Regions from separate parts of the Azospirillum aestuarii genome, predicted to be linked through region 3. Evidence: riboswitches for the same ligand, from Rfam matches in the RefSeq annotation. Region 3 holds a riboswitch; each other region holds the start of a gene.

The links. Region 3 has a riboswitch for cobalamin ahead of JJL56_RS16680 (TonB-dependent receptor plug domain-containing protein). Riboswitches for the same ligand answer to the same signal wherever they lie in the genome.
Region 1: it holds a riboswitch for cobalamin, as region 3 does, so the genes downstream of both, cobW (cobalamin biosynthesis protein CobW) here and JJL56_RS16680 (TonB-dependent receptor plug domain-containing protein) in region 3, are expected to answer to the same signal.
Region 2: it holds a riboswitch for cobalamin, as region 3 does, so the genes downstream of both, JJL56_RS25415 (energy-coupling factor ABC transporter permease) here and JJL56_RS16680 (TonB-dependent receptor plug domain-containing protein) in region 3, are expected to answer to the same signal.

Annotation. Positions count from the first base shown of each region.
Region 1 covers NZ_JAEPIV010000018.1:44,852-54,472, forward strand. The annotation lists gene cobJ (precorrin-3B C(17)-methyltransferase) at 1-502, opposite strand, end outside; gene JJL56_RS23635 (precorrin-2 C(20)-methyltransferase) at 499-1,251, opposite strand; gene JJL56_RS23640 (precorrin-8X methylmutase) at 1,248-1,889, opposite strand; gene cobG (precorrin-3B synthase) at 1,879-3,366, opposite strand; gene cobN (cobaltochelatase subunit CobN) at 3,363-6,749, opposite strand; gene cobW (cobalamin biosynthesis protein CobW) at 6,906-7,964, opposite strand; cobalamin riboswitch at 8,154-8,368, opposite strand; gene JJL56_RS23660 (ABC transporter ATP-binding protein) at 8,659-9,423, shown strand; gene JJL56_RS23665 (ABC transporter ATP-binding protein) at 9,416-9,621, shown strand, end outside.
Region 2 covers NZ_JAEPIV010000021.1:99,348-108,968, forward strand. The annotation lists gene JJL56_RS25385 (acetyl-CoA C-acetyltransferase) at 40-1,215, opposite strand; gene JJL56_RS25390 (alpha/beta fold hydrolase) at 1,328-2,593, opposite strand; gene phaR (polyhydroxyalkanoate synthesis repressor PhaR) at 3,079-3,750, shown strand; gene JJL56_RS25400 (hypothetical protein) at 3,899-4,123, shown strand; gene JJL56_RS25405 (glutathionylspermidine synthase family protein) at 4,210-5,361, opposite strand; gene JJL56_RS25410 (glycosyltransferase family protein) at 5,568-7,496, opposite strand; cobalamin riboswitch at 7,641-7,878, shown strand; gene JJL56_RS25415 (energy-coupling factor ABC transporter permease) at 8,053-8,733, shown strand; gene JJL56_RS25420 (superoxide dismutase) at 8,811-9,578, opposite strand.
Region 3 covers NZ_JAEPIV010000008.1:178,102-187,722, reverse strand. The annotation lists gene JJL56_RS16690 (hypothetical protein) at 1-773, opposite strand, end outside; gene JJL56_RS16685 (TerC family protein) at 972-2,018, opposite strand; cobalamin riboswitch at 2,559-2,777, shown strand; gene JJL56_RS16680 (TonB-dependent receptor plug domain-containing protein) at 2,894-4,807, shown strand; gene JJL56_RS16675 (ABC transporter substrate-binding protein) at 4,804-5,652, shown strand; gene JJL56_RS16670 (FecCD family ABC transporter permease) at 5,649-6,656, shown strand; gene JJL56_RS16665 (ABC transporter ATP-binding protein) at 6,656-7,459, shown strand; gene JJL56_RS16660 (DUF6925 family protein) at 7,456-8,169, shown strand; gene JJL56_RS16655 (heavy metal translocating P-type ATPase) at 8,231-9,621, opposite strand, start outside.

The sequences.
Region 1 (9,621 bases), on a different contig from region 3:
CGATCACGAAATCCGCCTCCGCCGCCAGACGCAGGCGCTTCAGCACCACCTCCCACGGCTTCAGATTGTCGGACAGCGAGATGGCGCAGAAATCATGGCCGAGCGGCGCGCCGGCCCGCGCCGCCGCCCCCTGCATCGCGGAAATGCCGGGATCGACCGACAGAGCCACGCGGTGCCATTCCGGGGGCGCGGCCGGATCGTCCAGCGCCTCGAACACGGCGGCGGCCATGGCGAAGATTCCGGGGTCGCCGCCCGACACCACCGCCACCCGGCGGCCCTCCGCCGCCAGTTGCAGCGCGTAGCGGGCGCGGTCCAACTCCACCCGGTTGTCGGAGGCATGGCGCACCTGCGCCCCCGGCGGCACGCGGTCCACATAGGGGAAATAGCCGACGAGGTCGGTCGCCTCCGCCAAATCGCGCCGGGCCTCCGGGGTCAGCCAGTCCTCGGTGCCGGGGCCGAGACCCACCACCTTCAACCATCCGGCGTGCGGATCGGCGGTCATCGCCGCAGCCCCTCGCCGGGGATGACGATCTGCGAAAAATAGGGGGCCGTCTCCGGCGCCTCGCGGAAGGGCATCACGCGCTGGTCGGCCATGCTCGCCCGCTCGATGTACCAGGCGCGGTCGGCCAGCCCGGCGGCCTCCACGGCGCGGCGGACCTTCGGCAGGTTCTGGCCCAGCTTCATGATGACGGCGGCGTCGGCATTGCGCAGGGCGTGCAGCAGCGCCTCCTCCCCCAGCGTGCCGGGGATGACGGCCAGCACGTCGTCGCGCAGGGTCAGCGGGCGCGGCAGCAGCGAGGCGCTGCACATCATCGAGGTCACGCCCGGCACCACCTCTGTCGGGAAGCGCGAGGCCAGCCGCAGGAACAGGTGCATGAAGCTGCCGTAGAAGAAGGCGTCGCCCTCGTTCAGCGCGGCGATGGAGCGCCCGGCGGCGAGATGCTCGGCCAGCCGCTCGGCGGACTCGTCGAAGAAGGCTTCGATCTGGCGGCCGTAGTCGGGGTGGCTGGGCGGCAACTCAACCGTCACCGGATAGACCATCGGCAGCTCGATGTGCTCCGCCGTGATGCAGCCGTCGGCGATGCGCCGGGCCTGACCGGAGGTGCCGCGCTTGCAGAAATAGGCGACCACCGGGCAGGCGCCGATGGTGCGCATGGCGCGCACGGTCATCAGGTCCGGATCGCCGGGGCCGACGCTGACGCCGTAGAGGGTGCCGGTGGAGATGCCGGTGGGGGGAGTGTTGTTGCTCATTCCACGTCGCTCGCCATGGCGTTGACCGCCGCCGCCGCCATGGCGCTGCCGCCGCGCCGGCCCTTGATCGCCAGGAAGGGCAGGCCGAAGGGCGCCTCGGCCAGCGCGTCCTTGCTTTCCGCCGCACCGACGAAGCCCACCGGGAAGCCGAGCACCGCCGCCGGCTTCGGCGCACCGTCGCGGATCATCTCCAGCAGCTTGAACAGGGCGGTCGGCGCGTTGCCGATGGCGACGACGGAACCGGCCAGCCGAGGCACCCACAGCTCCAGCGCGGCGGCAGAACGGGTGTTCTCGACCTGTTTGGCAAGCTCCGGCACCGCCGGGTCGCGCAGGGTGCAGACGACGGGGTTGTCGGCCGGCAGGCGCGCCCGCGTGATGCCGTGGGCGACCATCTCGCTGTCGCAGAGGATCGCCGCCCCGCCGCGCAGAGCCGCCCGCGCCGCCGTCCCCACGTCGGGTGAGAACATCAGGTCCTGCGCCGCGTCCACCATGCCGCAGGCGTGGATGACGCGCACCGCCACCGGCTTCAGGTCGTCGGGGATGGCCGACAGGTCGGCCTCCGCCCGGATGGTGGCGAAGGACTGGCGGTAGATGGCCGCTCCATCGCGGATGTAGTCGTAAAGCGGCTCAGCGGACACAGGACAACTCCTCAACAGACAGATCGGCCTCAGACAAAGAGGCAACGGCGGTGACAGCCTCGGACGGCGTCAGGCCGGACCGCCAGGGCGCGCCGCCGGGGGCGGCGTTCAGCGCGACGTCGTAGACGCCCTCCCGCGCGGTCAGCGTGACATCCGCCGCGCCGGGATGGGCGCAGCCCTTCGCGCAACCGGAGACATGCACCATCCGCACCGCCTCCAGCAAGCCCGCCGCGCGCGCCGCGATGGCGAGGCCGTCCGCGTGGGTGTCGGTGGTGCCGACGTCGCAGCCGGTGACGCCGCTGCAGGCGGTGAGTTTCAGCCGGATGTCATGGTGGTCGAGGATGCCGCCGAGGGCGGTGGCTTTCTCCGCGGCGCCGTCCTGCGGGGCGGCCAGCAGCAGGGCGCGCCAGGGGGTGATGCGGATCTCGTGGGTGAGGGCGGCCAGCGCTTCCAGTCGGTCGACGTCGAGGCGGCCGAAGGGGAAGGCGACGCCCAGCCATGAAACAGGGGGCCAGGAGGGTTGGCGGCCGAGGAAGTGTCGCGTGGGTGGCGTTTGCCCCCACCCTGACCCTCCCCCGCTCTCGGCGGACCGAAGGTCCGCCTGCCGCGTCAGCGCAAACCTTTGGTTTGCGCGAGAGCTTCGCAGGGGAGGGGATGAGGTTTGCGGGGGGGGAATCTCCCTCCCCTGCCCAGCGGGGGAGGGAAGGGGCCCATGCGCAGCATGGGAAGGGTAGGGGCAAGACAGCAGCCCGGACACCCGCTCCCGCAGCACCTCCACCCCCAGCGCCTTGACCAGCCCGGCCATACGCCGCGGTGGCTCGGCCAGCGTCTGGCGAAGCTCCAGAAAGGCCAGCGCCAGCGCCGCCGCAAGCTCCACCAGATCGTCGGGGCGGCAGTGGCCCAGCACCGCGGCTCCCTCGAACGTCCCGCCCAGCCCGACGCGGAACAGCGGCCCGTCCACCGCGTCGAAGCGCACGTCGGTGCTGCTGTCGAACAGGGGGGCCTGCCCGCCGCCGTCGATCAGCCAGCCGAACTTCGGCGGCAGCCGGTGGAGGTCCCGGTCGGCCGCCAGCCGGGCGTCGAGCGCCAGGGCGTTGGGGCGCACGTCCAGCACCGCCGTCCCGTCCAGCCCGGCGGTGGGGGAGGTCAGCACGTTGCGCACCGCCTCGCTCTCGGCGTCCTCCGAGACGTAGCCGAGCGCGCGAAGCTCCGCGATCAGCGCCGCCATGTCCGCAGCGGCGACGCCGCGCAGTTGCAGGTTGCCGCGGTGGCTGAGATCGACCAGACCGTTGCCGTAACGACGCCCCAGTTCCGCGATCCGCTTCGCCGAAGCGGCGGGAAGCACCCCGGCGGGGACGCGCACGCGGACCAGCAGCCCGTCGCCGACCTCCATGGGGGCCAGGACGCCGGGGCACATGCCGCGCCGGCGGGGAGGGTTGCGCGGCAGGGCATTGCAGGGCTGGTTGATCGCGCTCATGCGGACATCTCCTTGCGGCGGCGCAGATCGTCGCCCGTCGAATTGCGGCGTGGGTGCCAGAGACCGCGGTCCAGGGCCTCGGTCAACCGGTCCAGGATATGCCGGGCGGCGGCCGGATTGGACTGCGCCAGGAAGTCCCACACCCGCTGGTCGTCCACATAGGCATCGTACAACTGGTCGAAATGGTGGGGCCGCACCGCCGTGGTGGTCGCGGCGAAGGCGAACAGCGTGTCCACGCTGGCCGCCAGTTCCCCGGCGCCGCGGTAGCCGTGGCGCATCATGCCGTCGATCCAGCGCGGGTTGGCCGCCCGGCCGCGCAGCACGCGGGCGATCTCCTCGCCCAGCGTGCGGACGGTCAGGCTTTCCGGCTCGGAGCTGTCGAGGTGGTAGAGTGCCGGGTCGTTGTCGACCAAGGCGGCGGCGGCGGAGAAGCCGCCCTCATACTGCATGAATCCGTCGGTGGAGAGGACATCATGCTCCCGCTGGTCCTGGTGGTGGACGAGCGCGTCGGCCCCGCCGATGCGGCGACGGAACAGGCTGGGCAGCGGAACGCCCTCCAACCCCTTGCCGTAGGCGTGGCAGCTTCCCTCCAGATAGGCGGCGCCGAAGTCGGCCCGCGCGGCCCAGTCGCCCCGCGCGATCATGCCGGGCAGCGCCGTGCCGTAAGCGCCGGGAGCGGCGCCGAACACCCGCGCACTGGCCCAGCGCTCCGCATCCGCCGCCGGGGTGCCGGTGATTTCCAGCTCGGCGCGGTCGGCGCGGAGGGCCGCGGCGACGGGATTCACGTTGTCGGGTTCGTCCTCCGCCATCACGGCGCGGACGGCCTGATCGAACAGGGCGATCTGCTGCGGGAAGACGTCGCGGAACAGGCCGGAGATGCGCAGCGTCACGTCCACCCGCGGGCGGCCCAGCACGCTGGCGGGCATCACCTCGAAGCCGGTGACCCGGCCGGAGCCGTTCTCCCACAGCGGACGCACGCCGAGCAGCGCCATGGCCTGGGCCAGCTCGTCGCCGCCGGTGCGCATGGCGGGGGTGCCCCAGCAATCCACCACCAGCCGCTTCGGCCAGTCGCCGTGGTCCTGGAGATAGCGGGTGATCAGCGCGTCCGCCGCCTGCCAGCCCAGCGTCCAGGCGGTCGGCGTCGGCACGCCGCGCGGGTCGAGCGCGTAGAGATTCCGTCCGGTGGGCAGCGTGTCGGCCCGCCCCCGCGCCGGGGAACCGCCGGGGCCGGGCTTCACGAACCGCCCGTCCAGCCCGTCGAGCAGGGCGGCCATCTCCGCCTCGCCGCAGGCGTCCAGTGCCGGGGCGACGTCCTCCGCCGTGCCGAAGCGGGCGACGGCGGCGAGCAGGCGGGCGCGGCGCTCCGGCTCCGGCGTGGTGCCGAAGACGTGCAGCCCGTCGCGGATCTGCATCTCCTTGATGTCGCAGAGATGGGCGTCGAGGCGGCTGAGGATGGCGTCGGGGTCGTCGTCGGGCCGCAGGTTGCAGTCGGCGGCGACGCCGGAACTCCAGGCGAGGTCCAGGATGGTCTGCCGCAGCGTGCCCAGCCGCCGCGGGTCCAGCCCGGTCGCCATTGAATATTCGTCGATGGCCGTTTCAAGCTCGGCGAGGTCGCCGTGCAGCCCGGCCTCGACCGGCGGCGGGGTCAGGTGGCCGATCAGCACGGCGCCCAGCCGGCGGCGCGCCTGCACGCCCTCGCCGGGGTTGTTGACGATGAAGGGGTAGAGGCAGGGCAGGGGACCGGCGACGATCTCCGGCCAGCACTCGGCGGACAGGGCCACGGCCTTGCCCGGCAGCCATTCCAGCGTCCCGTGCGCCCCCACCTGCACCAGCGCGTGGACGCCCAGGGCATGGCGGAGCCAGAGGTGGAAGGCGACATAGCCGTGGCTGGGCGGTGTCTCCGGGTCGTGGTGCTGGGTGGTGGTCAGCGGGCCGTGGCCGCGGCTCGGCTGCACGGCGACGGTGGCGTTGCCGCAGGCCAGCACCGTGAAACGGAAGGCCGCGCCGTCGGAACGCGGGTCGGCCTCCTCGTCGCCCCAACATGCTGCGATGCTGGCGCGGGCCTCGGCGGGGGCGAGGCGGCGGTAGTCCTCCAGGCTCAGCGCGGCGGTCGTGCCGCCGGTCAGCGCCTCCATCAGGGCTGCGGAACCGGCGGGAAGCCTGTCCAGCGTGTAGCCCTCGGCGCGCAGCCGCGCCAAGATGCCGACGACGCTCGCCGGGGTGTCGAGGCCGACCGCGTGGCCGATGCCGCCGCCCGGCCCCGGATAGTCGGACAGCACCAGCGCGACTTTCCGTTCGGCGCGCGGGGTGGCGCCCAGGCGCACCCAGGCGGCGGCCAGATCGGCGGCGAAGGCCACGCGGTCGGGCACCGGGCGGATCAACGTCGGGGCGAACTCCAGATCGGGGTCCAGCGCCCCTTCGGCCTTGAAGGCGATAGCGCGGGTCAGGATGCGCCCGTCCATCTCCGGCAGCACGACGTTCATGGCGAGGTCGGACGGCCCCATGCCGCGGGCGGAACCGCGCCAGCCCTCCTCGGGCGTGGTGGACAGCACGGCCTGCAACACTGGCGTGCCGTTGGCCTCCAGCGGCGACCCGTCCTCGCGCGCCGCCGAGAAGCCGGTCAGGTTCAGCATGACGGCGGCGTCGCGGGCGGTCAGGGTGGCGCGCATCCAGGCGGCGCAGTCCGGCTCCTTCAGGCTCGCCACGAACAGCGGCAGCGGGGCGAGGCCGCGCGCGGCCAGCGCGTCGCACAGCGCGTGCACCGGCTCCAGATCGCCGGCCAGCAGGTGGGAGCGGTAGAAGACGACCGGCGCGCAGGGGCCGGTGACGTGGCCGGACCACCCTTCATAGACGCCGAAGCGCGGCACGGGCGCCGGCTCGCGCCAGGGGCGCTCCTGCCCGGCCAGCGTTGCGGCGTAGGCCAGCAGGTTGGCCATGTTGTCCGGTCCGCCCTCGGTGAATCCGCGCCACAGCCGTTGCGTGGCCTCGGCCGGAACGGTGCCGTAGCCTTCCAGGGCGGGGTTCGGCTGGGCGCAGCCGGGCAGCACGGCCAGCGCCACCCCGGATTCCCGGCAGGCGGCGGCGACATGGTCCAGCCCATAGCGCCAGTAGCCCGCCCCGCCGAGCAGCCGCAGCACGACCAGCTTCGCCTTGCGGATCACGGAGTCGACGTAGAGGTCCACCGACAGCGGGTGCCCCAGCCGCGCGAGATTCGCCAGCCGCAGCGTCGGCAGCGTGTCGCGGTGGCGCTTCCAACAGGCGGCGAGCGCCGTCAGGTCGCTGTCGGAGAAGGACAGAACGACAAGGTCCGCCGGGCTCTGCCCCAGGTCCACGGCCTGGGGGCCGGCGTCGAGGTCTTCCTGGCGGGCGGCGAGTAGGTGCATGGACTACAGCTTTAAAAGAAGTCCCCTCTCCCCTCTGGGGAGAGGGTTAGGGTGAGGGGGGTGTGCTTGTGCCGGACGTAGCGCCACGGACAACCCCCTCATCAGCCCTGCGGGCCACCCTCTCCCCAGAGGGGAGAGGGTTATGAATGCCAAAGATCACCCCAGCGCCGCAGTCACGGCGTCGCGGTCCAGTCCCGTCTCGCCGATCACCACCAGACGGCTGCGGCGCGGCTCGTCGGGCTTCCAGAAGCGGTCGAAATGGGTCTGGATGCGCGTCCCCACGCCCTGCACCAGAAGGCGCATCGGCTTGCCCGGCACGTCGATGAAGCCCTTCAGCCGCAGCACGCCATGGGCGGCGGCGACGCGCTCCAGCGTCTTCGCCAGCGCCGCCGGGTCGGGCTGCGGGCCGAGATCCACGACGAAGCTGGTGAAGTCGTCATGATCGTGGCCCTCCTCCTCGTCATGATGGCTGGGGCGGTTGGCGAGATCGTCCTCGGCCCCGGCGCTTACGCCGAGAAGAACCACCGGATCGACCTTGCCGTTGCTGGCGCGCAGGATCTTGGCCTCGCGCCCGGTGCCGCCCTCCGCCATGGCGGCGCGGATCAGGTCCTCGACCTTCGCCAGATCGGCGGCATCGACCAGATCGGTCTTGTTCACCACGATCAGGTCGGCGCAGAGAAGCTGGTCCTCGAACACCTCCTCGACCGGGGTCTCGTGGTCGAGCTGCCCGGCCTCGGCGGCCTGGGCGGCCAGCGCCGCCGGATCGGGGGCGAAGCGGCCCTCCGCGGCAGCGGCGGCGTCGACCACCGCGACCACCCCGTCCACCGTCACCCGTGTCTTGATCGCCGGCCAGTGGAAGGCCTGGACGAGCGGCTTCGGCAGGGCGAGGCCGCTCGTCTCGATGATGATGTGCTCCGGCGGCTGGGGACGGGCCAGCAGCTTCTCGATGGCCGGGACGAAGTCGTCGGCGACGGTGCAGCACAGGCAGCCGTTGGCCAGCTCGATCACGTCGTCCTCGGTGCAGGTCGGGTCGCCGCAGGCGCGCAGGATCTCGCCGTCGATGCCGACATCGCCGAACTCGTTGATGATCAGCGCCAGACGGCGGCCGCCGGCCTGCTCCAGCAGGCTGCGGATCAGCGTCGTCTTGCCGGCGCCGAGAAAGCCGGTGATGACGGTGGCCGGGGTCTTCCCGGCGGTCAGCGGGCCGGTGGTCATCGGCCGTCTCCTAAAATTGGATATAGGGGATGGGGTGGGTCGGTCCGCCGGTCAGCGGAGCGGGCGCCCGGCGGCCAGCGACACGGCCAGCGACAGGGAGGCGGCCTGGAGCGGCAATGCGGACGGACTGAGGACGGCGCGATGCGTCATGATCTGGTTTCCCTGTCTCCGCCACACCCGGCGGATTGGATGAGTGTCGGTCCGGCGGCAGGTTTCCTGGCTCGCGGGTCATCGCCGCGCCTCCCGCCTTCCCGGCCTTTCGGCCCGTGGCATTTCCGGAGGCGGACTCGCCGCATACAGTTGCGGGGGCAGCCGCGGCCTTGGACCCATCGGGGTCCGCACCGCATTCCCTATTATCCCCGCACCTTCACGGCGGACGGGGCACCGTCGGAGGCGCAGAATTGCAGGCGGACCCCCGATTTGCAAGCGGCCATTTGGCGCCCGAAAACCGTGCCGTCGAACCCGGAACGCTCCGCCCATCCCGCCGTTGGTGTGTCGGAAGATCGGTACAGTCTGTCTGGAAAGCTGACACTCCGGACCGCGTGCGACGCCCATCGCCTCCTTTCATGAATTCAATAACTTCAATGAATTAACGAATTTTCCCGCAATTGGCATGCCCTGTGCTTATATCAGCCTAACCAAAAACGCGGACCGGCAGACGACGCGGACGAACAGGGAGGGAAAAGCGGCACCCATGGCCGACGACATCATTCTGGAAGCGCGCGGACTCTCGAAGGAGTTCAAGGGCTTCATCGCGGTGAAGGAGGTGAACCTCCAGGTTCGCCGCGGCACCATCCACGCGCTGATCGGCCCCAACGGCGCCGGCAAGAGCACGGTCTTCAACCTGCTGACCAAGTTCCTGACGCCGACGCGCGGCCAGATCCTCTACAAGGGGCGTGACATCACCGCCATGAAGCCCGCCGACGTGGCGCTGCTCGGCATGGTGCGCTCCTTCCAGATTTCCGCCGTCTTCCCGCACCTCAGCGTGCTGGAGAATGTCCGCGTCGCGTTGCAGCGCCCGCGCGGCACCAGCTTCCATTTCTGGAAGCCGGAGGCCAGCCTGCACGACCTGCACGACCGCGCCGAGGAGCTGATCGAGGCGGTGAACCTCACCCCCTGGGCCGGCCACACCGCCGCCGAGCTGCCCTACGGCCGCAAGCGCGCGCTGGAGATCGCCACCACGCTGGCGCTCGACCCGGAGGTGATGCTGCTCGACGAGCCGCTGGCCGGCATGGGCCACGAGGACATCGAAGGCACCGCCGCCCTGATCAAGCGCGTCTCCGCCGACCGCACCATCCTGATGGTCGAGCACAATCTGTCGGTCGTCGCCCATCTGTCGGACACCATCACCGTGCTCCGCCGCGGCGAGATCCTGGCGGAGGGCGCATACGACGTCGTCTCGCGCAACCCGCAGGTCATGGAAGCCTATATGGGTACGGGTGAGGTGGGCCATGCCTGACGGCGCGACCGTGAAGACCACCATGCTGGAGATCCGCGACCTCCAGGCTTTCTACGGCGAAAGCCACGTGCTGCACGGCGTCAACATCGACGTGCGCCAGGGCGAGGTGGTGACCCTGCTCGGCCGCAACGGCGCCGGCAAGACGACCACCATGCGCTCGATCATGGGCATCGTCGGCAAGCGCAACGGCTCGATCCG
Region 2 (9,621 bases), on a different contig from region 3:
GAAACGGGCCGCACCCCGGAGGGAACGGCCCGCTTTTCATCAGCCCCGCTCGACGGTGAGGGCGATGCCCATGCCGCCGCCGATGCACAAGGTGGCGAGGCCCTTCTTGGCGTCGCGCTTCTGCATCTCATAGAGCAGGGTGGTCAGGACGCGGGCGCCGGACGCGCCGACCGGATGGCCGAGCGCGATGGCGCCGCCGTTGACGTTCACCTTGGAGGTGTCCCAGCCAAGGTCCTTGTTGACGGCCAGGGCCTGCGCGGCGAAGGCTTCGTTCGCCTCGATCAGGTCCAGGTCCTCGTGCTTCCAGCCGGCCTTCTCCAGCGCGAGGCGGGAGGCCGGGATCGGGCCGGTGCCCATGATCGCCGGATCGACGCCGGCGGTCGCCCAGGAGACGATGCGGGCCAGCGGGGTGAGGCCGCGCTTGGCCGCGTTCTCGGCGGTCATCAGGACCAGCGCGGCGGCGCCGTCGTTGATGCCCGAGGCGTTGCCGGCGGTCACCGTGCCGTCCTTGGAGAAGGCCGGGCGCAGCTTGGCCAGCGATTCCGCCGTGGTGCCGTGCTTCGGATACTCGTCGTCGGCGACGATGATGTCGCCCTTGCGGCCCTTGATGGTGACCGGGATGATCTCGTCCCTGAAGCGGCCCGACTTCTGGGCGGCCTCGGCCTTCTGCTGCGAGGCGGCGGCGAAGGCGTCCTGCTCGTCGCGGGTCAGCTGCCACTTCTGGGCGACGTTCTCGGCCGTCGTGCCCATGTGGTAGCCCTTGAAGGCGTCCATCAGGCCGTCCTTCAGCATGGTGTCGAGCATCTCGGCGGCGCCCATCTTCACGCCGTTGCGCAGATGCATGACGTGCGGGGCCTGGCTCATGCTCTCCTGGCCGCCGACGACCATGACCTCGGCGTCGCCGTTGCGGATCGCCTGATAGCCGAGCGCGACCGAGCGCAGGCCCGAACCGCAGAGCTGGTTGATGCCGAAAGCAGTGGCGGAGGCCGGGATGCCGGCGTTGACGGCGGCCTGGCGGGCCGGGTTCTGGCCCTGACCGGCGGTCAGGATCTGGCCCAGGATGACCTCGGTCACCTCCGCGGCGTCGGTCTTGGCGCGGCTCAGCGCTTCGCGGATGGCGACCTCACCCAGGTAATGGGCCGGCACGGCGCTGAGCGCCCCGTTGAAGCTGCCGATGGGAGTACGCGCTGCGCTGGCGATCACAACCTCGGTCATGTTGACGCTCCTCAGATTTTGTCAGTTTTATTATCGTGACAGGGGGCCGCACGGAGTGAGAAAAACCTTATGCGCGGATTTCTCGCAATGCAAGACACCTGACAGGCTGCGGTTATCCTGCCGCACTAAGCCATTCGGCCAGGGGACGCCAGACTCCTGTTTCGGCACCGGCGCTGACCACCATGCCAATATGACCAAGCGGCGGCCTGATCATTTGCGCGCTGCCGATTGATCTTGCCAAAGCCACCGCGGACGCGGGCGGAACGATGCGGTCGCGCTCCGGGATCAGCGCCAAAACGGGCATGCGCAACCGCGCCGGCTCCACCGGCTGGCCGGCGACCAACCATTCGCCGCGCGCCGTGTCGTTGCGACCGTACCAGCCGGCCAGCGTGTCGCGCGCCACCCCGGCGACCAGCGGCACCCCATCGTTCAACCAGTCCTCCAGCGACACGAAGGCGAGAGCGGCGCGGCTGTCCGGCTCCATGCGGGCGAACTGCGAGAATTTCTTCAGCGCCAGCAGCGGGTCGAGCTGGGCGAACAGCGCCTGGAGCATGTCCACCGGCAGTTCCCCCCAGGCGTCGAGCCGCGGGCCGAAGGGCTGGAACGCCGCGGCGGCGCGGCGGGCCAATCCGGCGTCCTCCGCATGGAAGTCCCAGGGGGTGGCCAGCAGGCCAAGCGCCGCGACTTCCTTGGGGCGGCGCTGCGCCAGCGCGGTGGCGAGCAGCCCGCCCATGCAGTAGCCGACCACCGGGACCGGGCGGCCAACCGCGTCCACCACCGCGGCGAGCGCCCGCTCCAGCCGCCCGGCGATGTAGTCGGTCAGGCTGTAGCGCCGCTCCAGCGGGCCGGGCGTGCCCCAGTCGATCAGGAAGGGACGCAGACCCTGCGCGGCCAGCCAGCGCATCAGGCTTTTGCGCGCCGACAGGTCCAGAATGTAATGACGGTTGACCAGCGACGGCACGAAGAGGACCGGCGCGCCGGTCGCCGGGCCGAGGGCGCCGTAGTCGAGCAGCCGGGACGTCCCTTCCGTCCACGGCACGGGCGGGTCGGGCAAATCGCGGCGGTAAGGGTGGTGGCGGTAGCGCTCGATGCCCGTCAGGGCGAGGTCGAGTTGGCGGCGGACCGCCCGGTCAACCGTCTGGGCGAACGCGTCCGCGTCGGTTGCGGCGATCCGCCGGCGCAGGTCCTCCGCCCGCTCCCGCAGATGCGGCTTCCATGGCAGCGAGCCGTTCTTCAAGTGCGGCAATGCGGCGGAGGAGCTGAGCAGTGTCGCCGCCACCGTCGCCAGATGCAGCGCCAGGGGCCGTGGTCCCAGCCGTGGGGTGGGCCGTGGAGTGGGTTGCGGGGGTGGGGGCATCGTGGCGTTGTCCCCGGTCACGCGGCTCTCCCTCGGAGGACGGCTGGGATGAGGCCGGCTGGAACGGGGCTGGCGTCGGATTCCAGCCGGTGCCCGGCGGGCTGGCGTAGGCGAAGCCGCCCGGCCCCAGGACGAAGGGCGCCATCGCCGCGGCGCCCTGCGCCATCATCTGGAACAGGCGGGCGGCGGCATCGGCCATCTCGGGATCGGCGGCGCAGGCCGCCCATTGTTCCTGCCACAGGTCGAGGTACCGTTGCGCGAGCGTTTCCAGGGACGGGGTGTCGGATTCGGACGATTCGGCCATGGCCGGGAGTATATGGGGGAGGCGGTACGCTTGACCAGAGCCGCGAAGGACCGATCGAAAATGCCGCAAATCCCGAATTATCCGGGCGCCGTCCACCTGCGGTCGCAGCGCTGCGGCACAGCACTGGACAGGGTGCATTCCTTCGAGTAGTCCTTATATCTGGAACATACCCGCCGCACGACCCTTCTTGAAAGAAACAGCGATGGCCGACAAGGAAGACCAGAAGTCCGCGACGATCACGATCAAGAAGTACGCCAACCGGCGGCTCTACAACACGGCGACCAGCAGCTATGTGACGCTCGACCATCTCTGTCAGATGGTCAAGGACGGCCTCGACTTTGTGGTCTATGACGCGAAGACCGGAGAGGACATTACCCGTTCGGTCCTGACCCAGATCATCGTCGAGGAGGAGAGCAAGGGCCAGAACCTGCTGCCGATCAGCTTCCTGCGCCAGCTCATCGGCTTCTACGGCGACAACATGCAGTGGATGGTGCCGCGCTACCTCGAATATTCGATGCAGTCCTTCTCGCGCAACCAGGAGCAGATGCGCGACTATTTCCAGAACACGCTGGGCGGCATGTTCCCGTTCGGCCGGCTGGAGGAGGTCGGCAAGCAGAACATGGCGATGTTCGAACGGGCCATGCGCATGTTCTCGCCCTTCGGCGGTGCCGAGGACGGGCAGCCGGGCGAGCCGGCGATGCCGCCCCGCCCTGCCCCCCCCGGCCCGTTCGCCGCTCCGCCCGCCGCTCCGTCCAACGGCCCGGCGGCGGTCAGCCACACCTATGAAGAGCTTCAGAAGCAGATCGACGACCTGCAGAAGCAGATCGCCAGCATCGCCAAGCCGGCCCGCCCGGCGAAGCCCGAAGGGAAGTGAGCGGCAGCGCCGCCAATCGCATCGACGGCCATCGCATTGACAGCTTTGCGGCGCAGGGCGGGGAAAGTTCCCCGCCCTTTTCTGTTTTTTCGGCACCAGTGGCACGCCCGGCTGTTTGTTCAACGGAACGGTCCAGAGGAGGAACGCCATGAAGACCGAGTTGCAGATGACGATGGAACTGGAGGTTGCGGACGCCCAGGACGCCCACCGATTCGAGGAAAAGCTGCGCGGCTGGCTGCGCCACCAGAGTCAGGTCGTGTCGGTGTCCGCCACCCACAGCGGCGTCGGCAACGATGTCGCGTGGCGGGACGCCCGCCGGGCGACGTTCGGCTCGCCGCTGCCCAATCCCTTCGCGCCGGGCCGCAGCCGCTGAGCCCCGCCGCTTGATCGCCGCCGCCGAAGCGCCCGCCCTGCGCCCCGTTGGAACAGGGCGGGTTCCTTCCACCCCGTGAAAGCGCGTCAGCCGCGGAAGATGTGCGGCACCATCGCCGCGTCGGAGCCGACCCGCGGGTCCGCCGATTCACGGACCGACATGCCCAGACACTTGTCCCCGATGATCCAACAGTGCAGGAGCGCGTGGACGCCCTCCTCCTCGAAGATCGGTGGGGTTTCCAGCCAGACCCGCCCCCCCGGATACTCGGCGCCGCCGGTGTCCGAGACGGTGCGGCCATGGGCCGTCATGCGCTGGGCCGCGTCGTCCAGCCCGAACAGGCTGCGCTCCGTCACGGCGTCGCAGCCGGCCAGCTCCTCGGGATCGAGCCCGGCGCGGCACAGGTTGGGGTGGCGCGGGTAGAGCGCCCAGAGTGTCGCCAGCAGCCCATGGTTCGACATCGGCCAGCACCACAGCGGCGACAGCATGCTCATGCCGCCCATCCGCAGCTTTTGCAGGAAGGCGTCGTCGGCCAGCCCCTGCCAAGGGTAGATCTTCGCCAGCCAGGAGGCTGCCCGCCCCTCGTCGTCGACGAAACGCTGGCCGTCCCAACCCAGGCTTTGCAGCGGCAGCAGATGCGTGGCGATGCCGGCCTCCGCCGCCGTCGCGGCCAGATAGACCAGTTCGCTCTCGCGCATCGGGTCGGGGGTGGCGCAGGCCAGATGGACGAATTGGCGGCCCGGCATGCCCGCCGCCAGTTCCTCCCAGCGCTCCACAATCCCTTCATGCAGACCGTTGAACTGGTTGGCGTCGGCCATCAGGGCCTCACGCCAGTTGCGCTGGATGATCGAGGCGGCGAACAGCCCCTCCGGCGTGTCGTAGTTGCAGGCCAGCAGCTTGACCGAATCGCGCCCGTCATAGGCCAGAGTCAGCCGCCCGATCAGCCCGCCGGCCCGCTCGTTCAGCCGCCCCGCAGCCCAATAGTCGTTCCAGGAGGCTTCCAGGAGCCGCGCCACGCCGCCGCGGACCCCCAGCCGGGCCAACGCCCGCCCGTCCATCGTCGCGCGCAGCGCCTCGCGCAGCATGGTGTGCAGTTCGTCGGCGACGCTCTCGATCAAGTCGATCTGATGGGCGGAGAACTCGTACCGCACATCCTCGCGCCAAAAGGCGCCGGCGCTCATGGCGCGGACGCCGAAGGGGTATTTGCGGAGCCCCGGACGCCAATCCGCACGGGGTTTCATGACTGCTCTGCGCATCGTGTGCTTACCGGGCCGCCGGATTCAATCCATGGTTTTCCCCGCTGCGCCGCGCGCCGCGCGGCCGTCCGGGATTCGGAGGGGGCGGATCATTGCGGCGCAAACGCGCCAACACAAGCGCCTTGCGCGCCTATCCCTCCGTTTTTCCACGCTTCCCCTCCCGGATCTCACAGGCTGGGTGGGAACGTCCTTCAGTACGGACGGCTGGCCAGCCAGGCCGCGATGGCGCTCTCCATCGCCTCGGCGGTCGGATCGCCGCGCTCCGGGCCGGTTCCCACCATGGGAAGCCTGGCCGCCACGGCGATGTCTTCCGCCGGGGCGCCCGTCCCGACGAACAGGTCGCAGCGCCGCAGCAGGGCGCACAACCCGTCGAAACCCAGCCGCCCGACCGCGTTCACGCAGGCCGCCCCCGTCTCCCCGGCGATGCGCGCGGCGGCGCCCTTGGCGGCCTCCTCGCCGACCAGGATCAGGGTGGTACCGCCCCGCGCGGCGAGGCGGCGGCACAACTCCGACAGGCTCCCGGTGCCGACGGACGCGGACAGGCCGACCGCGCAGCGCCAGCGCGCCGGAACGCCCTCTGCCAAAAGCGCGGCGGCGGCGCGCTCACCGGCGGGGGAGGTCCAGACCTCCGTCGCGGGGTCCGGCTCTCCGACGTTGAGCGCACCGAGCAGGACGGCGGGATTTGGCGCGACATGGGTCAGGAAGGCATCGGCGTAATAGCCGCGCACCGGCCGGCCGACCCTGCAACCGAGGCGGAGCGGCGCGCCGGTGTCCTGCATCAGGCGGTTGGCGAAGCCGGCATCCTCACCCCGGACCGGGTTGACCGTCAGATCGAAGGCGCCCTGGAACTGATCGCCGATCTCCTGGCGCACGGCGCTCACCAGCGCGTCGTCGGGCGCCCGCCCCCGCAGCGGCGGCAGAGTGACCCGCTGGTTGACGTAGGGGCAGAGGGCGAGCGCCGCCTCCGCGTCCGGCGTTGCGAAGACGGTGATCCGGGCCAGCGGCACGGCCCGCCGCAACTCCCGCAGGAAACCCGACGCCCGCAGGACGGCACCGGCCCCGTCGAGCAGGAACACGCCGACGCTCCGGATCAGGTCGGTCGGGAAGGGCGGCGGTTCGCCGGGAGCGAGCGTGCGGCGGCAGGCCGCAGGGCCGGACTCCCGCAGCAACGCCACCGCCGGGGCGGTGGAGGCACCCCGTGCCGGCGGCACGAAGGCCCAGCGTCCATCGGGGGCCGGGCGGGCCAACGGTTCCACCAGGGCATGTTCGGCGCGCGCGACGGTCGCCGCGTCGGTCACCCAGGGGAAGAAATCGCGCAATGGGAGGGTGCCGCTGCCGACCGACCGACCGGCCGTTTGCAGGGCGTCCCATTGCCGGACCGCGCCGTCGTAGCCGTAATAGACCTCCTTGAAGGCGACCTGCTCCCGCGTCGCATAGGCGAAATGCTGGAAGACCAGCCCGCCCGCCGCCGTTTCCTCATGCAGGAAGGGGTTGGCCGCTCCGAGTTCAAGGTCCGGCCCGTCGGGCTGCGGGCGCATCAGCCGGGGCGGGACGTGCGAGTGCCAGAAATCCCCCGGCCGATACCGCCAGGTGCGCAGCCATTCGTAGGCGCGGTAATTGCCGTAATGGTCTACCCGATCGAGGACCAGGGACGGGCCGACGAAGAAATGGCAGAGGTAAAGCGCCGCCGTGCGCGACGGCGAATCGAGGAACATTTGGCGCGCACGGATGACCTGCTCCGCCGTCCACAGCTCGTCCGCATCGATCTGCCAGAGCAGGCACTCCTCCGTCATGGCGACCAGCGGCGCGGTCACCATCTCCACCTTGCCCTGCCAGAAAGCGCCGGGCGGCTTGCGGTGGACCGACACGCGGCCGGGCTCCTCCGCGGCGATCTGGTCCAGATATTCCGAGGTGCCGTCGCCGCTGCGGCCGTCGCGGTGTAGGTCCTGGGGGACGCGCCCGCCCCGTTGCGCGCACCAGGAGGAGTCGCGGACCTGCTCCGCCACCCCCTCCACGATGTGCCAATGCCAGGGAAAGGGGAGTTGGCGGAACACCTCCAGGTGATAGCGGATGAAGGGATCGCCGTTCAGCACGATGGTCAGGAAATGAACCGGTAGCATGCCCGCAATCCCGTCCTTCGCCCGTTGATCCGGCCTCGCGCCATCCGCAGGACCTTGTCGGTTCCGCGGGAGCGGTGTCAAGGAAGGCATGCGATGCCGCCGATGGGTCGCCATCCCCCTCTTGACGGCGGGGGACCCCGCCCCTACCCTGGCGCCGGTTATGGTTCCCCGCGCCGTCCGGTCGCGGGGCTAAGAGGGAAGCCGATGCGCCGCCCCGATCAGGGAACACGGCAAATCCGGCGCTGCCCCCGCAACTGTGAGCGGTGAGCGGCATCGTCCTTTCCGTGTCACTGGCGCCGCCTGCGGGAACGGGCGCCGGGAAGGCCGGACGATGCCGCCTTGACCCGCAAGCCAGGAGACCTGCCGTAACCGAACGTACGTCCTCGGGCGGGGTGCCCCGGTGGTCGCTTGCCGATGTCCGGCCCGAAGGCCGCCCGTCCTCCGCAAGCCGTCCCTCCGGTGCGCCCATCCAGGGGACCAAGGGGGTTGCGATGCCGGTGCCTGCCAGCAACGACGCCCCTCCCAACGCATGGCAGACTCGGAAAGGGCATAGAGCATGCACATCGAACCCGGCGTCGTGGACGGCGCCAAGATCGCTCTCAGCTACGCGACGGCCGCCGGCGGCTTCGCAATGGCCGGAAAGCTGGCGCGCGACGACGTCCGCAACAACGGCGGGGTCGCGCCGCTGGTGCTGCGCAGCCTGATCGCCACCGCGCTGGTCTTCAGCTTCTTCGAGGTGTTCCCGCACCACCCCGTGGGCGTGTCGGAGGTTCACCTGATCCTCGGTTCGACGCTGCTCCTGCTGTTCGGCGCCGGCGCCGCCTCCATCGGTCTGGCCGCCGGCCTGCTGATCCAGGGCCTGTTCTTCGCGCCGTTCGACCTGCCGCAGTACGGCATGAACGTCACCACGCTGCTGGTCCCGCTGTGGGGCATCAGCCTGCTGGCGAAGCGGATCGTTCCGGACGCCACCCCTTATGTCGACCTGAAGTACTCGCAGGCATTGGCCCTCTCCACCACCTACCAGGGCGGCATCGTCGCCTGGGTGGCCTTCTGGGCCTTCTACGGCCACGGCTTCACCGCCGAGACCATGACGGAAGTGGCCTCCTTCGGCGCCGCCTACATGACCGTCATCATCGTCGAGCCGCTGGCCGACCTCGCCGTGCTGGCCGTCGCCAAGGCGCTGCGCCGCCAGAGCCAGGGGCCGCTGTTCAACGTCCGCCTGCACCAGGGCGCCTGACCGGCTCCCTTGACGGACCCGTTGGACGGGAGGATTCGCGTGAAGGGCGGCGGGGATGCCCCGCCGCCCTTTGCCGTTCAGATCACCAGCTCGCCCTTGCGGATCGCCGCGTAGCGGCGGTTCACCGCCCCCCAGTCGACCACGTTCCACCAGGCCGCCAGATAGTCGGCGCGCCGGTTCTGGTACTTCAGGTAATAGGCGTGCTCCCACACGTCGTTGCCCATCAGCACCGGCACCCCTTCCATGGCCGGGGAATCCTGGTTCGGGCGGGCGGCGATGGCGAGCTTGCCCGATGACGGATCGGCGGTGACGAAGACCCAGCCGCTGCCGAACTGCCCGGCCCCCGCCGAATTGAAGCGCGTCTTGAAATCGTCGAAGCTGCCGAAGTCGCGCGTGATGGCGGCGCCGACCTCGCCGTCCGGGGCGCCACCGGCGTTCGGCCCCATGATGCTCCAGAACATGCTGTGGTTCGCGTGCCCGCCGCCGTTGTTGCGCACCGCGGTGCGGATGCTTTCCGGCAGTTCCGGCACGCGCTTCAGCAGGTCGGCCAACGGCATCGCCTGAAGGTCGCCGTGGTTGGCGAGCGCCTTGTTGAGGTTGTCCACGTAAGCCTGATGGTGCTTGCCGTGGTGCACGCTCATGGTCGTCGCGTCGATGTGCGGTTCCAGCGCGGCGGGGGCGTAGGGCAGCGGCGGCAGCGTGAAGCCCTTGCCTCCCGGGGCTTGGCCTCCCGGCGTCTGGGCCCCTGATGCTTGAGCGAAGACGAAGCGCGGCGCCACCGCCAGCACCAGCGCGGCGGCTCCGGCGGACAGCAGCAGTTGGCGGCGATCCAGGCGAACGGACATGAGACCTCCCAATGTGTGTGTCGTGCCGAACAGCGGGGAAGCG
Region 3 (9,621 bases):
GCCTGGGCGAGGTCCGCGGCGAGTTGCGCCAAATCGCCCAGGAACTGCGCACGGCTGAACCGCACAAGGTGCATCGGCAAGGTCTTCAGGCCGACCTGATTGTAAGTGATGCCCGGCTCGTCGTCGATGTGGCGCGGCCCCATCTTCCGCTCCGCCCAGACCGGGACGATGTCGGGATCGACGACCGAGATGAACCAGGTCGGCGACCACAGCAGCCACGCGGCCAGCTTGTTCACCCGCTGGCAAATCGGGAACAGCCCGCGGCCCTGGAAATCGGGGCGCGTCCATCCCGCGTTCGTCCACACCACCCGACCGCGGGTGCTGTTGGCGGTGTCGGACGTGCAGGTGCACCATTCGCCGTCCGGAGCCTGCACGGCGGGCTCGTCGTAGAACACCGTCATGGCGGTGAAGCGCTCACCGATGGACTGCATCGTGCAATCGTAGAGCAGCCCGGCCTGGGCGGTGACCACATCGCCGGAGGGGGCCGTCCCGCAGATCCAGAAGGCGTTGGCCGGCGTCAGGGAGCGGCAGGCCGGATGGGCCGCCGGAAGCATCGGTTCCCAGGAGCCCGCGGCCACCGCCGCCTCGTTGACGCGCACCAGCGCCGGCATGTCGAACACGACGGAAAGCGCGACCCCGCGGGCGGCCGCCAAGCCGACGAGGTCATCGCGGGCGGCCTGGAGCAGGCCGGACAGGGGTCCCGACGGAACGGGGAGAGCGGACAGGGCGATGGAGGCCGGTTGCGTGCCGGTAAACTGCGTGCCGGTGAACATGGATGTCTCTTCCTTGAGTTGGAAAGGAGTGGCATCAAGCGCCAAACGGGGCGCGATCCGCCCCGCGCATCCACATCATCGTCGCAGCGAAACCGGCATTACTACTTTTACGGATGCCGTCACCCGGAAACGCGCGGGGCGCCCGATCCACCGGACCGGACGCCCCGCCTCTTCCCGTCCGCCCTTGGATCGGGCGTCTTACTGGCCCTTGCCGTCCGAGGACACCGCGGCCGCCTCGCTGGAGGAGGCCGGCGTGGAACCACCGGCCCCCTTGGCCGGGCTGCCGGGCACCCACCAGCGGCGGGCCTCGGCGTCCGCCGCGCCCGGCGTCGATTCGGCGCGGGTCTTCAGCATCGAGAAGACGATGGAACCGCCGACCAGGAAGGCCGTGATGCCCAGCGCCACCGCCGTCGGCATCTTGTAGATGTCCACCATCATCATCTTGGCGCCGACCACCACCAGAACCAGCGACAGGCCGTACTTCAGGTAATGGAAGCGGTGGATGACCGAGGCCAGCGCGAAGTAGAGGGCGCGCAGGCCGAGGATCGCGAAGACGTTGGAGGTCCAGACGATGAACGGATCGGTGGTCACCGAGAAGACCGCCGGGATGGAGTCCACGGCGAAGACCAGATCGGTGAATTCGATCAGGATCAGCACGAGGAACAGCGGCGTCATCATCCGCACGCCGTCGCGCATCACGAAGAACTTCTGCCCCTCGTAGCCGTCGGTCATGCGGAAGCGGGAGCGGACGAACTTGACGATCCGGTTGTTCTCCATGTCCGGCTCGTCGTCCACCGACATCAGCATCTTGATGCCGCTGAAGATCAGGAAGGCGCCGAAGATGTAGATGATCCAGTGGAATTCCTGGATCAGCGCCGTGCCCGCCACGATCAGCACGCCGCGCATCACCAGCGCGCCCAGGATGCCCCAGAACAGCACCCGGTGCTGGTATTGCGGCGGCACCGCGAAATGCGTGAAGATCAGCGCGATGACGAAGATGTTGTCGACGCTCAGGCTGTATTCGATCAGGTAGCCGGTCAGGAACTCCAGTCCCTTCTCGGAGCCCTGAAAATGAAAGACGCCGGCCGCGAAAATCATCGCCAGCGTGGAATAGGCCGCGCAGCGCATCAGCGCCTCGCGGCCGGAGATCACATGGGATTTCTTGGAAAATACACCAAGATCAAAGGCCAAAAGCACGCCAACGAAGACGGCGAAGCCGGCCCACATTAAAACGATCTGGTCCATGGAACTGTCCCTTGCTTCATGCACTCCGCTCCCGCAAGCGGAGACTTCGATCGTCACATGAGCAGTCCGACATCACCGATGCGCCACGGCGGGACGCATCGGCCAGAGGGGCCCGGACTGGAATCGTGACCGCAAGGTCTGCGGCCAATGAGAAAGCGCGCGCAACGGCTCGGCCGCGGCGCGTCAGGTCACCCGTCTCCATCGTTCGCCGTGGAGACGTGGCGGTCGGTCAGGATGTTGGTTCGGTGCGGTCCATGTCGATGTCTCCCAAAGGCCCGTCGGGTGCCGTCGTCCGGCGGTGGACCTTGTGGGGGAGCGGGACCCAGGGGGAAGAACAGGGCCAGCTTCCGCAAGGCCGCGCCAAGGCGACGGCTCAATGGGAAGTCCGACATCACAGCGCCGGGCGACGCTGCCAGAGGGGCCCGGACCTCGACCGTCATGTAGTCAGGCCCCGGCCCGGCGACAAGAGGGGGGCATGGCCTTCGCGACCCGTGATCGGCGTATCGGCGGAATGCGGCTTGACCGGAGCCGTTCCGCCCGCGTAGCTTCGCATCCGACGGTTGCCCGAAAGGGCTGAAAATGGGAACACGGTGCGGACCCCGCGGCGAAACGCCGCGCGAAGGTCCAACGCCGGGGCTGCCCCCGCAACTGTAAGCGGCGAGTCGTCCATCGGAATGCCACTGGGATCGCGATCCTGGGAAGGCGATGGGCCGACGATAACCCGTGAGCCAGGAGACCTGCCGTCAGTCGTGGTCACACGCGAACACGTTCGGGCGGGGTGCACCGAAGGTCGTCGAACCGGGAGTCCGTTCGCGGAAACCCTGGTGGGACTTCGTTCGCGGTGACGTGCCACCGGCGTCCCGCCCGAGGTCTCAATGAGTGTCCGCGTTCCCCGCCTTCACCGGACGGCGTCCTTCGCCGCCGTTCTGGGAAGCCTTGCCCTTCCCCTATCGGCCTTCGCCGATTCCACCACCATCACGATGCTTCCGCCGGTCTCGGTGACCGCCAACCGCGTCCCCACCGCCGCCGGGGAAACCGGCAGCGCCCTGACCGTCATCACCCGTCAGGAACTGGAGCAGCGCCAGACCCACCTGCTGTCCGACGCACTGCGCGCGGTGCCCGGCGTCGCCGTCAACCGCACCGGCCCGATGGGCACCCTGACCCAGCTCCGCATCCGCGGGTCGGAGGGCAACCAGACGCTCGTCCTGATCGACGGGATCGAGGTGAACGACCCGGCGTCCGGCTCCGAATACGATTTCGCCAACCTGCTGGCCGGCGACGTGGAGCGCGTCGAGGTGCTGCGCGGCCCGCAGAGCGCGCTCTACGGCTCCGACGCGGTCGGCGGCGTCGTCAACATCGTGACCCGCCGCGGCGCCGGCGTCCCCCGGATCGGCGCCGCCGTCGAGGGCGGGTCCTTCGGCACCGCCGCCGGGCGGGCCTCCTTCGGAACGGGGACCGACCGCTACGACCTGTTCCTCAGCGGCCAGGGCGTCACCAGCGACGGCGTGTCGGTCGCCGACAAGCGGCTCGGCAACCCGGAGAAGGACGGCTACCGCAACGGCACGCTGACCGGAAACGCCGCCGTCCGCCCGACCGAGCGCAGCGAGATCACCGTGACCGGCCGCTACACCCGCTTCCGCGCCGACACCGACGGCTTCGTCGGCGGGCGCGGCGCCGTCGATGACGGGACCAGCACCGCCGGGGAGCAGTATTTCGGACGGCTCCAGGGCAAGATCGCCCTTCTCGACGGGAAGTGGGAGCACATCGTCGGCCTGACCCATGGCCGCCAGCAGCGCGACTACCGCGACGCCGCCAAGACGGTGACCAGCCGTTACGACGGGCGCAAGACCAAGGCCGACTACCAGACCAACCTGACGCTGAAAAGCGGTCCCGCCGACCATGTGCTGACCGCCGCCGTGGAGCGTGAGGAGGACAAGGCGATCAGCCGCAGCGCCTTCTCCAGCTTCGACCGCTCCATCGGCTCCACCGGGCTGGTGGGCCAGTACAAGCTGGGCCTGTTCGACCGGCTGACCCTGACCGGCAGCGTCCGCCACGACGGGAACGACCTGTTCCGCGACGCCACCACATGGCGCACCACCGCGGCCTACCGCGTCGAGGGCAGCGGGACGACGCTGCGCGCCTCCTACGGCACCGGCGTCAAGAATCCCACCCTGTTCGAGCTGTACGGCTACACCGCCACCTACGCCGGCAACCCGAACCTGAAGCCGGAGCGGGTGCGCGGCTGGGACGCCGGCTTCGATCAGTCGCTGTGGGGCACACGGGCCTCCGTGGACGGCACATGGTTCGACCAGCGCATCCGCGACCTGATCACCGGCACCGGGCGGACTTCCGTCAACATGCCGGGCGAATCCCGCATCCGCGGCTTCGAAATGGGGCTGTCGGTGGAGCCACTGGACCGGCTGACCGTCCGCGGCTCCTACACCTGGACCGACGGCGAGGATTCCGCGGGGGCGGAGCTGGTGCGCCGGCCCAAGCAGATCGCCAGCCTGACCGTCAACCACCGCTTCCTGGAGGACCGGGCGAACGCCAACCTCAGCGTGGTCTACAACGGGCGGTCCAGCGACTGGGCCTACGATCCCTTCTACAACCGGCAGGTCGTGAGCCTCACCCCCTACACGCTGGTCAACATGGCCGGGTCCTACGCGCTGTCCGAGGGGATCGAGGTCTTCGGACGCGTGGAGAACCTGTTCAATCGCCGGTATCAGGAGGTCTGGACCTACGGCGCGACGGGCCGGGCCGGGTATCTCGGGCTGCGGCTGTCGCTGTGAGGCCCACCCGTCTCGGGCTGGCCGCCGCCCTCCTGCTGATCGCGGGGGGGCCGGCGGCGGCGTGGGAGGCGCCGCCCGCAAAGCCGCAGCGCATCGTCTCCCTGAATCTGTGCGCCGACGAGCTGCTGTTGCGGCTCGTCGGGCCGGAGCGCCTCGCCGCGGTGACGTGGCTGGCGCGCGATCCCCGCGCCTCCACGGTGGCGGATCTGGCGGCGCGGGTGCCGGTCAACCACGGGATGGCGGAGGAGATCCTGCCGCTCAACCCCGACCTGATCGTCGCCGGGCGCTACACCACGCGGGTCGCGGTCGGGCTGCTGACGCGGCTGGACGCGCCGCTGCTGGAGCTGGACGTCCCGCAGAGCGTGGCCGGGGTGAAGGAGCAGATCCGCGGCCTCGCCCGCGCCGTCGGCGAGCCGGAACGGGGGGAGGCGCTGGTCGCCGACCTGCTCTCCCGCCTCGACGCCCCGCCCCCCGCCGCGCCGGGGCCGCGCCCGACCGCGGTGGTCTTGCGGCCCAACGGCTTCGTCGCCGGGTCCGGGTCGCTGGTGGACGAACTCCTGACCCGCGCCGGGCTGGAAAATCTGGCCGACCGCCTGCCGCTGGGCAGCCAGGGCGCCCTGCCGCTGGAGGCGGTCATTCTGGGCGGGGCGGACATGCTGATCGTCGACGCCGCACCCGACGCGCCGCCGTCGCTGGCCGGTGCCCTTCTGCATCACCCTGCCCTGAAAGCTCTAAAACATCAGGTCCGCACCCTGTCGCTGCCAACCCGCCTGTGGACCTGCCCCGGCCCGCAGATCGCCGAGGCCGCGGAACGGCTGGCCGCCGCGCGGGAGGCCGCACCATGAGCCGGGACTCCCGCATCCCCTACGCCGCCCTGGTCGCCGGGCTGACGGGTCTGGCGCTGGCGCTCTGCGCGGTGTCGGCGGCGGTCGGCTATGTGCCGTTCGACCTGGGCGCCGCCCTGTCCGACTGGCTGGCCGGGCGCCCCACCCTCGGCGCTCTGGTGCTGGCCGAGCTGCGCCTGCCGCGCGCCCTGCTGGGCCTGCTGGTCGGCTTCAGCCTGGGGCTGACCGGTGCGGCGATGCAGGGCTGGCTGCGCAACCCGCTGGCCGAGCCGGGGCTGGTCGGCGTGTCGAGCGCGGCGGCGCTGGGCGCGGTGATCGTCTTTTACAGCGGCCTGTCCGCCGCGCTGTCGCTGGCCCTGCCGCTCGGCGGCATGGCCGGAGCCGCCACCGCCGCAATTCTGCTGAACCTGATGGCGGCGCGGGGGGCCGGAACGACGGCGCTGGTCATCGGCGGCATCGCCATCAACAGCCTCGCCGGGTCGCTGACCGCGCTGGCCCTCAACCTCGCCCCCAACCCCTACGCGGCGCTGGAGATCGTGTTCTGGCTGATGGGATCGCTGGCCGACCGCGGCACCGACCAGCTCTGGCTCGTCCTGCCGCCGATGCTGGCGGGCTGGGCGCTCTGCCTGTCCGGCGCCCGCGCGCTCGACGCGCTGACCCTGGGGGAAGACGCGGCGCGCAGCCTGGGCTTCGACCTCACCGGGCTGCGCGTCCGGCTGATCGCCGGGGCGGCGCTGGCGGTGGGCAGCGCGGTGTCGGTCACCGGCGCCGTGGGCTTCGTCGGGCTGGTGGCCCCGCACCTGATGCGCCCGCTGGCCGGGGCGCGGCCCGGACGGCTGCTGCTGCTGGCGGGTCTGGCCGGGGCGTGCCTGACCCTGGCCGCGGACATCGCGGTCCGGCTGCTGCCGACGCGGCCCGAACTGAAGCTGGGCGTGGTCACCGCCCTGATCGGGGCGCCCTTCCTGATCGTCCTGATCGCCCGGCTGCGGCGGGAGGAGGCGTGATGCGCATCGAAACCCACGGCCTGTCCGCCACCGCCGGCGGGCGGACCATCCTGACGGACGTCAATCTCGCCATCAGGCCCGGCGCCTTCACCGGCCTGATCGGTCCGAACGGCGCCGGCAAGACCACCCTGCTGCGTCTCCTCGCCGGTCTCGCCGAGCCGGCGGCGGGCCGCGTCACCTACGATGGAAGGTCCGCTGCACAGGTCGGACGGCGGGCGCTCGCCCGCGGCATCGCCTATCTGCCGCAGAGCGGCCCGGTGCATTGGCCGCTGCGCGCCGAGGCGCTGGTGATGCTCGGCCGCCTGCCCCACCGCGGCCCGCTGGGCGGAATCACCGCGGCGGACCGCGCGGCGGTGGAACGGGCGCTGTCCATCGCCGACGCCGCGCACCTGCGCGGGCGGATCGTCGGCACCCTGTCGGGGGGCGAGCGGATGCGCGTCCTGCTCGCCCGCGCCCTGGCGACCGAGGCGCCCGTCCTGCTGGCCGACGAGCCGGTCGCCGCCCTCGACCCCGGCCACCAGCTCGCCTGCATGGCGCTGCTGCGCGACACCGCCCGCCGGGGAAGCGGCGTGGTGGCGGTGCTGCACGACCTGACCCTGGCCGCCCGCTTCTGCGACCGGCTGATCCTGCTGTCGGAGGGCGGCGTGCGGGCCGATGGGCCGCCCGACCAAGTGCTGACCGACGACACCCTGCGCGCCGCCTACGGCATCGCCGTCCACCGTGGCGAGGCCGGCGGCGAACCCTTCCTGCTTCCCTGGCACGCCCTGCCATCCCCGAATTCCGTAACGGAGACCACCCGATGAGTGACCTGTCCTCCCTGCTGCGCGACGCGCTGAACGATCCGGCGACCGGCTGGAGCCTCGGCGCGTTCGGCGCCATCGCGGAGTTCATCCGCGACCCGGACGAACCCGTCGTCCTGCGCAGCGACGGCCCGGAGCTGGAGGCGCGGACCGCCCGCGGCGGGTTGCGTCTCCGCCCCACCCCGGCCATCCGCCCGGTGCCCTACCGGACGCGCAACGGCAGCCTCGCCGTGGCCCTCTGCCTGCCCTGCCACGTCGGCGCCATGAACCGGCGCGGCGTGGTGACCGAGCTGGGTCCCGACCACGCGGCCATCGCCGAGGCGGACCGCGGCGCCCTGCTGTTCGACCTTGGACTGGGCGTCTTCCAGACCGACGTCTGCGTGCGCAGCGCCGACCCCGCCACCATCGCCCGCCTGCGCGCGGTGGTCGGGACGGAGCTTCTGGCGCCGGGCAACCCCTTGCCGCCCGACCTGCCGGCGCTCAGCCCCGACCGTGTCTTCATCGGCCCCTTCGGGCGGATCGAGGTCAGCCAGCCGATCCCGCCGCCCGACGGCCGCAGCCCGGAGGGTCCACACACCCACGTCCTGCCGAAGCTGCTGGCCCACAACCGGACCCACGCGGCGACCGTCCCGATCCCGGACGGCTGGGTGCCCAGCCTGTACCTGTCGCCGCGCGCGGAGTCCTTCGCCGCGTGGGAGGGGCTGGGGCGCTGAGGTCCTGCCCCCTCCCTAACCCTCCCCCTCTACGAGGTGGAGGGGACTGCAGCCGCTTCGCTCAAGCCCCCCTCCCCCGCGAAGCGGGGGAGGGTTGGGGAGGGGGCACCGACGCCGCCGGCGCCCGGCGCAGCGCGTTCAACAGAATCCCGATCGTCGTCCCGTTGTGCAGCACGGCGGTGCCCACCGGGGACAGCAGGCCCAGCGCGGCGGCGCCGAGGATGGCGCTATTCAGCCCCACCGTCAGGCGGTAGTTGCGGGCGATCAGCGCCATGGCGGCGTTGGCCGTCTCCTTGGCGTCCGCCACCCGCTCGATCCGGTCCTCCAGAAGCGCCACGTCGGCGGTCAGGCGGGCGATGTCCGCCCCCTTCTGCATGGCGATGCCGACATGGGCGCCGGCCAGCGCCGGGGCGTCGTTGATGCCGTCGCCGACGAAGGCGATGCGCGCGCCGTCGCGGCTCAGGTCCTCGATGATGCGGGCCTTGTCGGTGGGCAGCAGGTCGGCGTGGAAGCCGTCGAGACGCAGCTCCGCGGCCAGCTCGGCGGCGCGGTCGCGGTGGTCGCCGGTCAGCATCAGGACCCGCGTCACCCCCGCCCGCCGGAGCCGCGCGATGGTCGCCGCGCTGGCCGCCCGCACGCTGTCCTTCAGCGCCAGCACGCCGACCAGCACCCCGCCGAAACCGATGAACAGCAGCGTCTTGCCGTCGCGGTGCAGCGCGTCGATGGCCTCCCGTTGGGCCGTCGTGTCGATGCCCTCGTCGTCCTCGATGAAATGGCGGGAACCGACGACGATGCGCTTGCCGTCGATGACGCTGGCCACCCCGTGGGCGACGATGAACTTCACCTCCTGATGGTCGAAGTGGCGGTTGTGGGTCTCCTTGGCGGCGTTGACCACGGCCATCGCCAGCGGGTGGAAGTAATGCTCCTCCACCGAGGCGGCGAGGCAGATCAGGTCGTCGGGGCTGAAGGTCGGGTCGAAGGCGATGGAATCGGTCACCTGCAGATCGCCGGTGGTCAGCGTGCCGGTCTTGTCGAAGATGACCGTGTCGGCCTGGGCCAGCCGTTCCAGCGCGTTGGCGCCCTTGATCAGGATGCCCCCTTGGCCCGCCCCGTACATGGCCGACTTGAAGGCCACCGGGGTCGCCAGCTTCAGCGCGCAGGAATAGTCGGCCTGGAGCACCGACGCGGCGCTGCGCCAGTCGCCGGTCATCAGGAAGGAGCCGCCGGCCAGCTTCAGCACCGTGGGCACCAGCCGGTCGGCCAGCCGCGCCGCGTCGAGCTGCGCCTCGCTCTTGGCGGTCAGCGACTGTTCGACGTAATCGGCGATGCGGGCGGCGGCGGTGTGGCTGCCGACATGCTCGGCGTAGACGACGAGCCGCCCTTCCTCCATCAGCGTGCCGGACAGGACGGCGGAGCCGCGCTGCTTGACCACCGGGGCGCTCTCGCCGGTCA